DNA from 3 places in the Kinneretia sp. DJ1R-11 genome. Region 2 is predicted to be linked to each of the others. Evidence: predicted binding sites of a transcription regulator. Region 2 holds the regulator's gene; each other region holds the start of a gene.
The links. The regulator FNR, encoded in region 2, switches genes on or off when oxygen is low (the NO sensors DNR and NnrR bind a similar motif). The targets are predictions, from matches to a motif close to TTGATNNNNATCAA.
Positions count from the first base shown of each region.

Region 1 (3,267 bases), on a different contig from region 2:
GTCCAGCTCTTGCCGGCATCATCGCTGCGCCAGAAAGCCTGGCGACGGACATATTGCGACGTCTTGGGATCCCAGGTCCCCCAGTCCCGGGCGCGCGCGATCAGCGACTGCTCGCCGATCGACTCGACCGTGCTGCCGTAGGCGCCCAATGTCGTGCCGTCGCTGTCCTTGAATTGCAAGACCTCGACCGGCGCGGCATCGAGGCTGGCATAGCGGCGCAGTCGGTCCGAGGACAGCGCCACATAGGCGCCATCCGCCGTGCCAACCAGACCTTGAACACGGGCCATCTTCCAGCTCTGACCGGCGTCCTGGCTCAGGTAGACCGCCGTGCTGCCGCTGAATTCCAGGATGTCGGCCGATCGCAGCCGCAGCCGCGCCGGATCGAAGTCATATTGCCAAGGCGCGGCCACGCTGCGCCAGGTAGTGCCGCCATCGCGGGTGCTCAGCAGGCTGCTGTTGCTGCCGCGTATCCAGCCGGTCTTCTCGTCCAGAAAGACCACTTCCAGCAGATCGGCCGTGATGCCGCTGCGCTGGCGCAGCCAGCTCTGGCCGCCGTCCGTGGTCTTGAAGATCTCGCCCTTGGCGCCAATCCGCCAGCCGGTGCTGGCACTGACAAAGGTAAAGGCATTGACCGCGTTGCCGGTCGGGCGCGGTGCCTGCCAGCACCAGCCGCTGTCGGCCGCGCCGCTGCATTCCAGACCGCGCACGCCGGCCAGATTGTTCACCGTGAGCAGCGAACGCACCTCCTTCGACTGACCCGCCTCATTGCTGATGCGCAGCCGGACTTCGTACTCACCGGGCTTGGCATACAGATGCTTGGGCGCGGCTTCGCTGCTCGAGGCCGCGCCATCGCCGAAATCCCAGCTGAACTGCAGCTTGGACAGGCTGGCCGCGCTGCTGCCGAAGCTGAAGGCATCGGCCATGTCGCCGCTGGCCGGCGCGCTGATGCTGAGGTTGTCCGGCAGAGGGGTGACCGGGACGGGGGGCGGCGCATCCGAACCACCACCACAGGCGGCCAGAAGCAGAACCAGTCCTGAAGCCAGGACCTGGCGGATGGCTGTTGCAGCCGGGGCGATCTTCATGGAATTTCCTCTCTCGTGGGCCATCTAGGGCAGCAGGCCTTGAACGGCGGCCTTGTCGTTTTGCGTGCGAGATCTTAGGTGGCATTCCCAGCAGCCAAGCCCCCCACAAGGGGGGACTCCAGACACCGCAGCCACCACTTGTGCGACGGTTGACCCAGGTCAATACCTGGCCCCGGCCGGCTGCCAAGATGGCAGCAAGGAGATCGTCATGAACCCGTCTTTCACCGAGGAACAAACGCAGCAGTTGCGCGGCGACCTGCTGCAGCGCCGGTTGGCCCTGGAGCAGGAACTGGACGGACTGCTGGGCAGCCAAAGCCGGGCCGAGCATGCACGCGAGCAGCTGCTGCAGGACGGCGACGGCAATGGCCAGCGCGAGACCGCGCTCGATGCCGAACGCGAGATCGATTTGGCGCGCAGCGACCAGATCCTGCAGGCGCTGCGCGAAGTCGGCGTGGCCCAGGCCGCGCTGGAGCGCGCCGACTTCGGACATTGCCAGGACTGCGGCGAGGCGATTCCCTGGGCATGCCTGCAGGCGCAGCCCGCCAGCCTGCGCTGTCTCAGCTGCCAGGGCCTGCACGAAGGCCCGGCAGCCACGGCACGCGCACAGACACAGCGGCTTTGAGCGGCTATCAAGCAGGACCGACCGAGTTCCGACCTCCGATCACCTCACCGCCTTTCTTTCCCTCACCCCCTTCTCTCTCTCTTTTTCTTGCCTTCATCAGGACCATCGCCATGAACCATTCCAGCACCAGCCACATCACCACCTTCCACGCCGTCGTCTGGCTCGACCATCAGCAGGCCAAGGTTCTGCAGTTCGACGCCGAGCATGTGCAGGCCGAGAAGATCAAGGCCCACAGCCACCACACCAAGCAGCATGGCAGCGCCGTGCGCAGCGAACATGAGTTCTTCGCCGAGGTCTGCGATGCGCTGAACGGCATTGAAGAGATCCTGGTCGTCGGCTCCAGCACCGCGCAGAGCGATTTCAAGCATTACGCCGACAAACACCGCCCATTGACGGCCAAGCACATCGTCGCCTACGAGACCGTGGACCACCCGACCGAGCCGCAGCTGGTGGCCAAGGCACGCCAGTTCTTCGTCAAATACGACCGCATGGCCGGCACACCCTCGCCGATGTAAGCCAAGGCATGGTCTGAGGACCGTAGACTCCGTTCTTTGCAGCTTTTGAGCCATGAACGTGGGTCGTCGATTTCTGCGCCCCACCGGCGGCGCCTCGCATCATGCAGCGCCGTGAATGCATGTGGGAAGGCCTGGCACTTGGTCTCAGCTCCGCTTGCGGAAGCAGCCTGCTGAACGCCTTGGTCATGAGCCAATCGGCTCATGCCGCTGGGCTTGCCGTTGCGGGCATGGCGTCCCTGCAGGCCTTCACCGAGCACCTGCCACCCCTGAACTTTCAGGACGACAGCGGCCGAGCTGCGGGCTTCAGCACCGAGCTGCTGCAGCTGATGGCGGCGCAAGCGCGCATCCAGGTGGACATCCAGGTGCAGCCCTGGCCGCGCGCGGTGCAAGCGGCCGCTGTTCAGCCCAACAGCATCCTCTATTCCCTGACCCGCCTGCCTGAGCGCGAAAGCAAATACCGCTGGGTCGGCCCCATCAGCGAGCGCCGCATCATGCTCTACAGCCTGAGCAAGCGCCGCGACATCCAGCCGCTGAAAGACCTGCGTGACTTGCGCGAGCTCAAGGTGGGCGTGGTGCGCGAGTCGGCGGCCGCACGCCTGCTGCAGGCCGAAGGGCTGCGCCCCGGCGAGGAGCTGGAACTGGCGCTCGATGACGGCAGCAATCTACGCAAGCTGCTGGCCAGCCGCATGGACCTGATCGTGCTGCTGGACTGGGCGGCCGCCTGGCACCTCAAGCAGCTGCGCCTGGACTACAGCACGCTTCGGCCGCTGCTGGAGCTCGACACCCGCCACAGCTATTGGTACGGCCTGCACCCCGACAGCGACGATCGCGTGGTGCAGGCCCTGCAGGCTGCGCTCGACCAGCTGCGCAGCGATGGCCGCTACGCCCGCTTGCGCCAGCGTTACTTCGGCTGAGCCGCGGCGCGGTAGATGCTGCGCCCGGCCTTGATGGTCTCGCGCACCTGAATGCTGCGCAACTGCGCCGGCGGCACGGTCAGCGGGTTCTTGGACAAGACCACCAGATCGGCCAGCTTGCCCACTTCCAGCGA
Region 1 is NZ_JAJIRR010000002.1:267,830-271,096, forward strand. It holds gene LNV23_RS05215 (YCF48-related protein) at 1-1,082, opposite strand, end outside; gene LNV23_RS05220 (TraR/DksA family transcriptional regulator) at 1,291-1,704, shown strand; gene LNV23_RS05225 (hypothetical protein) at 1,815-2,219, shown strand; gene LNV23_RS05230 (substrate-binding periplasmic protein) at 2,405-3,133, shown strand; gene LNV23_RS05235 (amidohydrolase) at 3,121-3,267, opposite strand, start outside.
Region 1: LNV23_RS05220 (TraR/DksA family transcriptional regulator) is a predicted target of FNR. The motif match lies at 1,232-1,245, and genes of this name have one in related genera.

Region 2 (3,267 bases):
TGGTGGATTCGAAACCCAGCGTGCGCGCAGCCGTCATCAGCGTGGCCACACTTTCATAGCTCTGCTGGCGGTGTACCGCCTTCTGAACCTCGGGGTCGAAATCCTGCACGCCAAAGCTCAGGCGGTTGAAGCCGAGCTGACGCAAATGGGCCAGACGCTCATTCGTCACGGTGCGCGGGTCGACCTCGATGGACACCTCGGCACCGGGCGCCAGGCGGAATCGCTCCAGCAAGGCCACAATCAGCTGACTCAGCTCGGCATCGCTGAGAAAGGTCGGTGAACCGCCCCCCAGATGCAGCTGCGAGACCGCGGCGCCACGACCGAGATGCTCCAGAGTCAGATCCATTTCCGTGACCAGGGCCCGCAGGTACTCGGTGGCACGGTCATGGTGCTTGGTAATCACCTTGTTGCAAGCGCAGTAGTAACAGACAGACTCGCAAAACGGAATGTGGATGTACAGCGACAGCGGCGTGTTGCCGCCGACCTGCGACCCGCCCGATCGCTGCGCCAGGGCCTGCTGGTATTGCTCCAGCGTGAAGGCCTCGACAAAGCGATCGGCCGTCGGATACGAGGTGTAGCGCGGGCCGGACACATCGAAGCGACGCAGCAACTCTTCACTGATGCAGGCTGCGCCAGGATTGATCGTCTCGGAGGCCGGGCGCGCGCGGCCTTGAATGTTCTGTACCATGTCCAGCACTTTGCCAAGGCTTTGGCTGCGCGACTTGACAAGGATCAAGCTCGACGCGCTTTAACGGCACAACAATGCACCAAGTTTTGAGGTGCATCATGCTCATGTCCGTCAAGAATCTGGAAGTCTCACAAGCGCAAGCCGGCTCAACCGAGCGGGCTGAACCCCTGAAAAAGCACACGATGAACGCCACCGTCCCGATCAAGTTCGAGCCCCTGAAAGTCGCCTGCTCCAGCTGCAATTTGCGCGAGCTGTGCCTGCCGGTCGGCCTGTCCTCGGGCGACCTGGATCAGCTCGACCAATTGGTCGCCACACGCCGCACTGTGGCGCGCGGCGACACCTTGTTCCGAAGCGGCGATGAATTCCAGTCGCTCTACGCCGTGCGCACCGGCTTCTTCAAGACCTGCGTGTCCTCGGAAGACGGACGCGATCAGGTCACCGGCTTCCAGATGGCCGGCGAGTTGCTGGGCCTGGACGGCATCAGCACCGACCGCCACAGCTGCGACGCTGTCGCACTCGAAGACTCTCAAGTCTGTGTGATCCCCTTCGAGCAACTTGAAGAGCTGTCGCGTGAGTTCACCGACCTTCAGCGCCAATTCCACAAAATCATGAGCCGCGAGATCGTGCGCGACCACGGCGTGATGCTGCTGCTGGGCAGCATGCGCGCGGAAGAGCGCCTGGCGGCCTTCTTGCTCAACCTGACACAGCGCCTGCAAGCCCGCGGCTTCTCAGCCGCGGCCTTGGTGCTGCGCATGACGCGCGAGGAAATTGGCAGTTATCTCGGCCTGAAGCTGGAGACGGTCAGCCGCACCTTCTCCAAGTTCCAAGAGGAAGGCCTGCTCGAAGTGAAACAGCGCCATTTGCGCATCCTCGATCAAGCCGGGCTACAGAAGCTGGTCAACAACAGCAACTGCTGAAACTGACACACCCAAGCAAAAGGCCTTCGGATTTCCGAAGGCCTTTTTTCATCGTGCGCCCCACGGCGCCTGGAACTGACGGGGCGTTCAACGCGGCCAGCCGCGAGGATGTGCGTCGTCCGGCAGATCAGGCAGGGTCGCCAGCATGACGCTGACGCTGGCCGAGAGGCTGATCACCAGCCAGAAGATCATGAAGCTGACGGTGTAGACCGCCTGGCGCGACCAGTCCAGGCGTTCCGCACCGAACCAACTCAGGTCGCTGGGATCAATGACGGCAAACACCAAAGCCTCCAACACGCCGGCCATGAAGAAGGCCGGCCAGGCCACGGCCATGGCCCAACGGCTGCTGAGCTTGGGGACGACCGAGGCGGAGCGTTCAGCGCCGTCCATTTCACTGTCCGCCGGTGGCGGCGTGATTGCGTGCTTCCCGGGCTGGCAGCAAAGCCTTGGCGCCACTGGCCTTGTTGGCCACCAACTTCTCCTCCAGCACCGGGTCGGGGTGGCTGATGGCCAGGCTCAAGGTCACGAAACTGGCGACGATGACAAGCGCAGGCCCGCCAACGACCAACCACATCATGGGGGTACGCCACCAGCCGGCCGGCTTGTCCAGCGGGGCTTGGGCATCGAGATTCAGGTTCTGGCTCATGGGTATGTCTCCTGACTGTGCTTGTGCGAGCCGGCGCTCAGCGTGGCACGATAAAGGTTGATTTTTCGTGCACCACGGTGGCTCCGGCTTGGCCGCCATCCTGGCTGCGCAACTGGAACTCGATGCCATGCGAGCCCTTGTGGTCTTGGGCGGCACGTGCCGCCGTCTCGGGCGGCACTCGCACCGACAGCGTCAGCCAGCGCGCCTCGGCCGGCGCCACGCTCAGCTCGACCGCCTTCTCCAACTTGATGCCCTCCAGACCACTGACCGTGACACGGTAGCGATGGGTCTGCTCGGTCGCGTTCATGACCTGCAGACGGTAGAGGTTCTCGACATAACCGTCTTCCACCACGCGTGCCAGCACACCGCGGTCGCGCACCACATCGAGCTTGACGGGGCTGCGCAGGAACAGCAGGCTGGCCAGCAGGGCTGTACACAAGACAAACAGCACCACGGTGTAGATCACCACCCGTGGGCGGAACATGCGGCGCAGCTTCTGAGCCGGGCTCAAATGCTGCTGCAGGCCGTTTTGGGTGTCGTAGCGGATCAGGCCACGCGGGTAGTTCATCTTGTCCATCACGCCGTCGCAGACGTCGATGCAGGCGGCGCAGCCGATGCATTCGTACTGCAGGCCTTGGCGAATGTCGATGCCAGTGGGGCAAACCTGCACACACAAGGTGCAGTCGATGCAGGAACCCAGTCCGGCCGCCTTGACCTCGTCCACGCTGGATTTCTTGCTGCGCGAACCGCGCGGCTCGCCGCGCTCGGCGTCGTAGCTGATGATCAGCGTGTCCTTGTCGAACATGGCGCTCTGGAAGCGCGCATACGGGCACATGTACTTGCAGACCTGTTCGCGCATGAAGCCAGCGAAGCCGTAGGTCGCGAAAGCGTAGAACAGGACCCAGAACCATTCCCAGGGACCGAAGCTCAAGGTGAAGGCTTCGGCCCACAGCGCATGAATGGGGGTGAAATAGCCGACAAAGGTGAAGCCGGTCCACAAGGCAACGGTGATCCAC
Region 2 is NZ_JAJIRR010000004.1:21,112-24,378, forward strand. It holds gene hemN (oxygen-independent coproporphyrinogen III oxidase) at 1-688, opposite strand, end outside; gene fnr (fumarate/nitrate reduction transcriptional regulator Fnr) at 871-1,605, shown strand; gene LNV23_RS08910 (hypothetical protein) at 1,693-1,995, opposite strand; gene LNV23_RS08915 (hypothetical protein) at 1,997-2,251, opposite strand; gene ccoG (cytochrome c oxidase accessory protein CcoG) at 2,289-3,267, opposite strand, start outside.

Region 3 (3,267 bases), on a different contig from region 2:
CTTCATGCAGATCCTGCGCCAACCCGAGGGCCAGACCCACGCCTTCCGGCTGATGAACCAGACCTCGGTGCTGGGGCGCTACCTCTGGGTGTTCCGCGGCATCGTCGGCCAGATGCAGCACGACCTGTTCCACGTCTACACCGTGGACCAGCACATCTTGATGGTGCTGCGCAATGTACGGCGCTTCTTCATCCCCGAGCATGCGCACGAGTACGCCTTCTGCTCGCAGCTGGCGGCGCAGTGGGACAAGCCCGAGCTGCTCTATATCGCCGCACTCTTCCACGATGTGGCCAAGGGCCGCGGCGGCGACCATTCCGAGCTCGGTGGTGATGACGCGCGGCGCTTCTGCCGCGACCATGGCCTGAGCAAAGAGGACAGTGAACTGGTCGTCTTCCTGGTTCAGCACCATCTGACCCATTCGCGTGTGGCGCAGAAGGAAGACCTGTCCGAACCCGAAGTGATCCAGCGTTATGTCGCCACCGTCGGCGATGCCCGCCACCTGACAGCGCTCTACCTACTGACCGTGGCCGACATCCGCGGCACCAGCCCCAAGGTCTGGAATGCCTGGAAGGGCAAGCTGCTGGAAGACCTCTACCGCCTGGCCCTGCGCGCCCTGGGCGGCGCCCAGCCCAATCTGGCCGCCGACATCGAGGCCCGCAAGAACGAAGCGCGCCACACCCTGGCCCTGCACTCCATGCTGCCCGGCACCGAGACCGCGCTCTGGGACACCCTGGCCATCAGCTACTTCGCCCGCCACGAGGCGGGCGAGCTGGCCTGGCATGCGCGCTCGCTCTGGCGCCATGTGCAGACTGCCACGCCGGTGGTCCAGGCCCGGCCCTCGCCGATTGGCGAAGGCCTGCAGGTGCTGGTCTACTCGCCGGACCGCCAGGACCTGTTCGCCCGCATCTGCGGCTATTTCGACGGCGCCGGCTTCAACATCCTCGATGCCAAGGTGCACACCACGCGGCGTGGCTTCGCCCTGGACACTTTCCAGGTCATCAGCCCCGATCTGGAACTGCACCACCGAGACCTGGTCTCCCTGGTTGAAACCAAGCTGAGCCAAGCCCTGCTGGCCCAAGGCCCGCTGCCGGAGCCGCGCCGCGGCCGGCTCTCGCGTCGAGTCAAGAGCTTCCCCTACACACCGCGCATCGCCCTGCGCCCGGACGAGCGCGGCCAGGCCTGGCTGCTGTCCATCAGCACCAGCGACCGCGCCGGCCTGCTTTACGCGATTGCCCGCGTGCTGGCCCGCCATGGCATCAATTTGCAACTGGCCAAGATTTCCACCTTGGGCGAGCGGGTGGAAGACACCTTCTTGGTCGATGGGCCTGCGCTGCAGCAGAACCGCGCTCAGCTTCAAATAGAGAGTGAATTGCTCGATGCAGTGAGCCTGCCCGCCTGAGTAGAGTGCAGCGCGGGCGCCATCCAGCAGCCCACCCGTGTTTGTCTTGATGGGCATCAAGGACAAGGCCGTGCGAGCATGGCACCATTGCTGCTGAGACCTGACCCCGCCCATGCCCTTCCTGGACACCGAAAAAGCCCTGGCCCAATCACGCAAGTTTGGCGTGAAGCCCATCCCCGCCCTGCGCCCCCTGGGCTGGCTGGCGCGCGGCTGGCGCGATATGTGGCGCTGCCCCGGTGCCTCGCTGGCCCATGGTCTGGCCATGGCCTTGGCCGGCAGCCTGATCGTGCTGCTGGCGCGCCACCATTTCTGGCTGCTGGCCGGGGCCTTCAGCGGATTCCTGCTGGTGGCACCCATCCTGGCCACCGGCCTCTATGTGATCAGCCGTGATCTGGAGCTGGGCCGCACGCCCACCCTGCACACCGTGCTGCACACCTGGTGGCCACGCGACGGGCGCCTGGTGGTGTTCGGCGTGTTGCTGGCCTTTGCCGGCACCGGCTGGGTCATGACCTCCGCCTCGCTGATCACCGGCTTCAGCGGCCATGCCATCCGCGAGCCCATCGATTTCATCCGCCATGTGGTGCTGAACGAAGACTCTTACCTCTTCGAAGCCTGGCTGGCCCTGGGCGCCTTGCTGGCCGCGCCGGTGTTTGCCTCCACCCTGGTCGCCGTGCCCCTGCTGCTGGACCGCGACATCGGCGTGCTGGGCGCCGTCTTCACCAGCTGGCGCGTGGTCATGGAATACCCCGCGCCGGTGGCCTTGTGGGCCGCCATCATCATGTTGCTGACCCTGCTGGGCATGGCCAGCTTCATGGTCGGCCTGGTGCTGGTCGTGCCCTTGCTGGGCCATGCCAGCTGGCATGCCTACCGCGATCTGGTCAGCATCAACGACTGAACGAACGCGCCGCAACATAAGCCAAGCACAGCCGCCGAACACAGACGCCCAGATCGGACCGAAAGACACCAGGATGTTTGGATACAGCGAACAGGAACTCGCCCAGTTTGGCCTCACCTGGGGCGTGGGCGGCTTCATGGCCTATATGGTGTTCATCATCCTGCAGCTGGCCCGCGAGTCCAAGGCGGGCCGCTTCGGCACCTTCATCCTGCTGCTCGGCCTGGGCTTCGGCCTGGTCGGTTTTCTGGCCAAGGGCGTGATCAAGTACTTCATGTCGGGCATCGTCGGATGAGCTTGCGCGAAACCCTGAGCCGGACTTTCAAGCATTCGCTGCTGGAGGACGTGCAGGCCATCGTCACCGGCACCTTGTTCGTGGCCCTGGGCGTGGCCTTGTTCAAGCAGGCCGGCATGCTAACCGGCGGCACCGTGGGCATCGCCTTTTTGCTGCACTACAGCCTGGGCCTGTCTTTCGGCGCCTTGTTCTTCTGCATCAACCTGCCGTTTTACTGGCTGGCCTACAGGCGCATGGGCCTGCCCTTCACGCTCAAGACCATCGCGGCCGTCAGCCTGATGGCCGTGTTGGCCGAGGTGCTGCCACGCTGGCTGCAGTTCGCGGAGCTGAACGCCTGGTTCGCAGCCGTGGCTGGCGGCCTCTTGATCGGCGCTGGCATGCTCATCCTCTTTCGCCACCGCGCCTCGCTGGGCGGGCTCAATGTGTTGGTGCTGTATCTGCAAGAAAAGCGCGGCTGGCGGGCCGGCTATGTGCAGGCGGGGCTGGACGGAGTGATCCTGCTGTGTGCCCTGGGCTTTGTTGCACCTGAGCGTGTCGGCATGTCCTTGCTGGGCATGGTGGCCATCAATGCCGCCCTGGCCATCAATCACCGACCCGGCCGCTATATGGCGGTGTCCTGAAAGTCACCGACCAGGCTGCTCAAGGTGGACGCGGGAATCGGTTCGTCAACCGGATAGGCGG
Region 3 is NZ_JAJIRR010000005.1:155,572-158,838, reverse strand. It holds gene LNV23_RS11015 ([protein-PII] uridylyltransferase) at 1-1,399, shown strand, start outside; gene LNV23_RS11010 (DUF2189 domain-containing protein) at 1,512-2,294, shown strand; gene LNV23_RS11005 (DUF2788 domain-containing protein) at 2,368-2,586, shown strand; gene LNV23_RS11000 (YitT family protein) at 2,583-3,206, shown strand; gene LNV23_RS10995 (DUF3501 family protein) at 3,188-3,267, opposite strand, start outside.
Region 3: LNV23_RS11010 (DUF2189 domain-containing protein) is a predicted target of FNR. The motif match lies at 1,446-1,459, and genes of this name have one in related genera.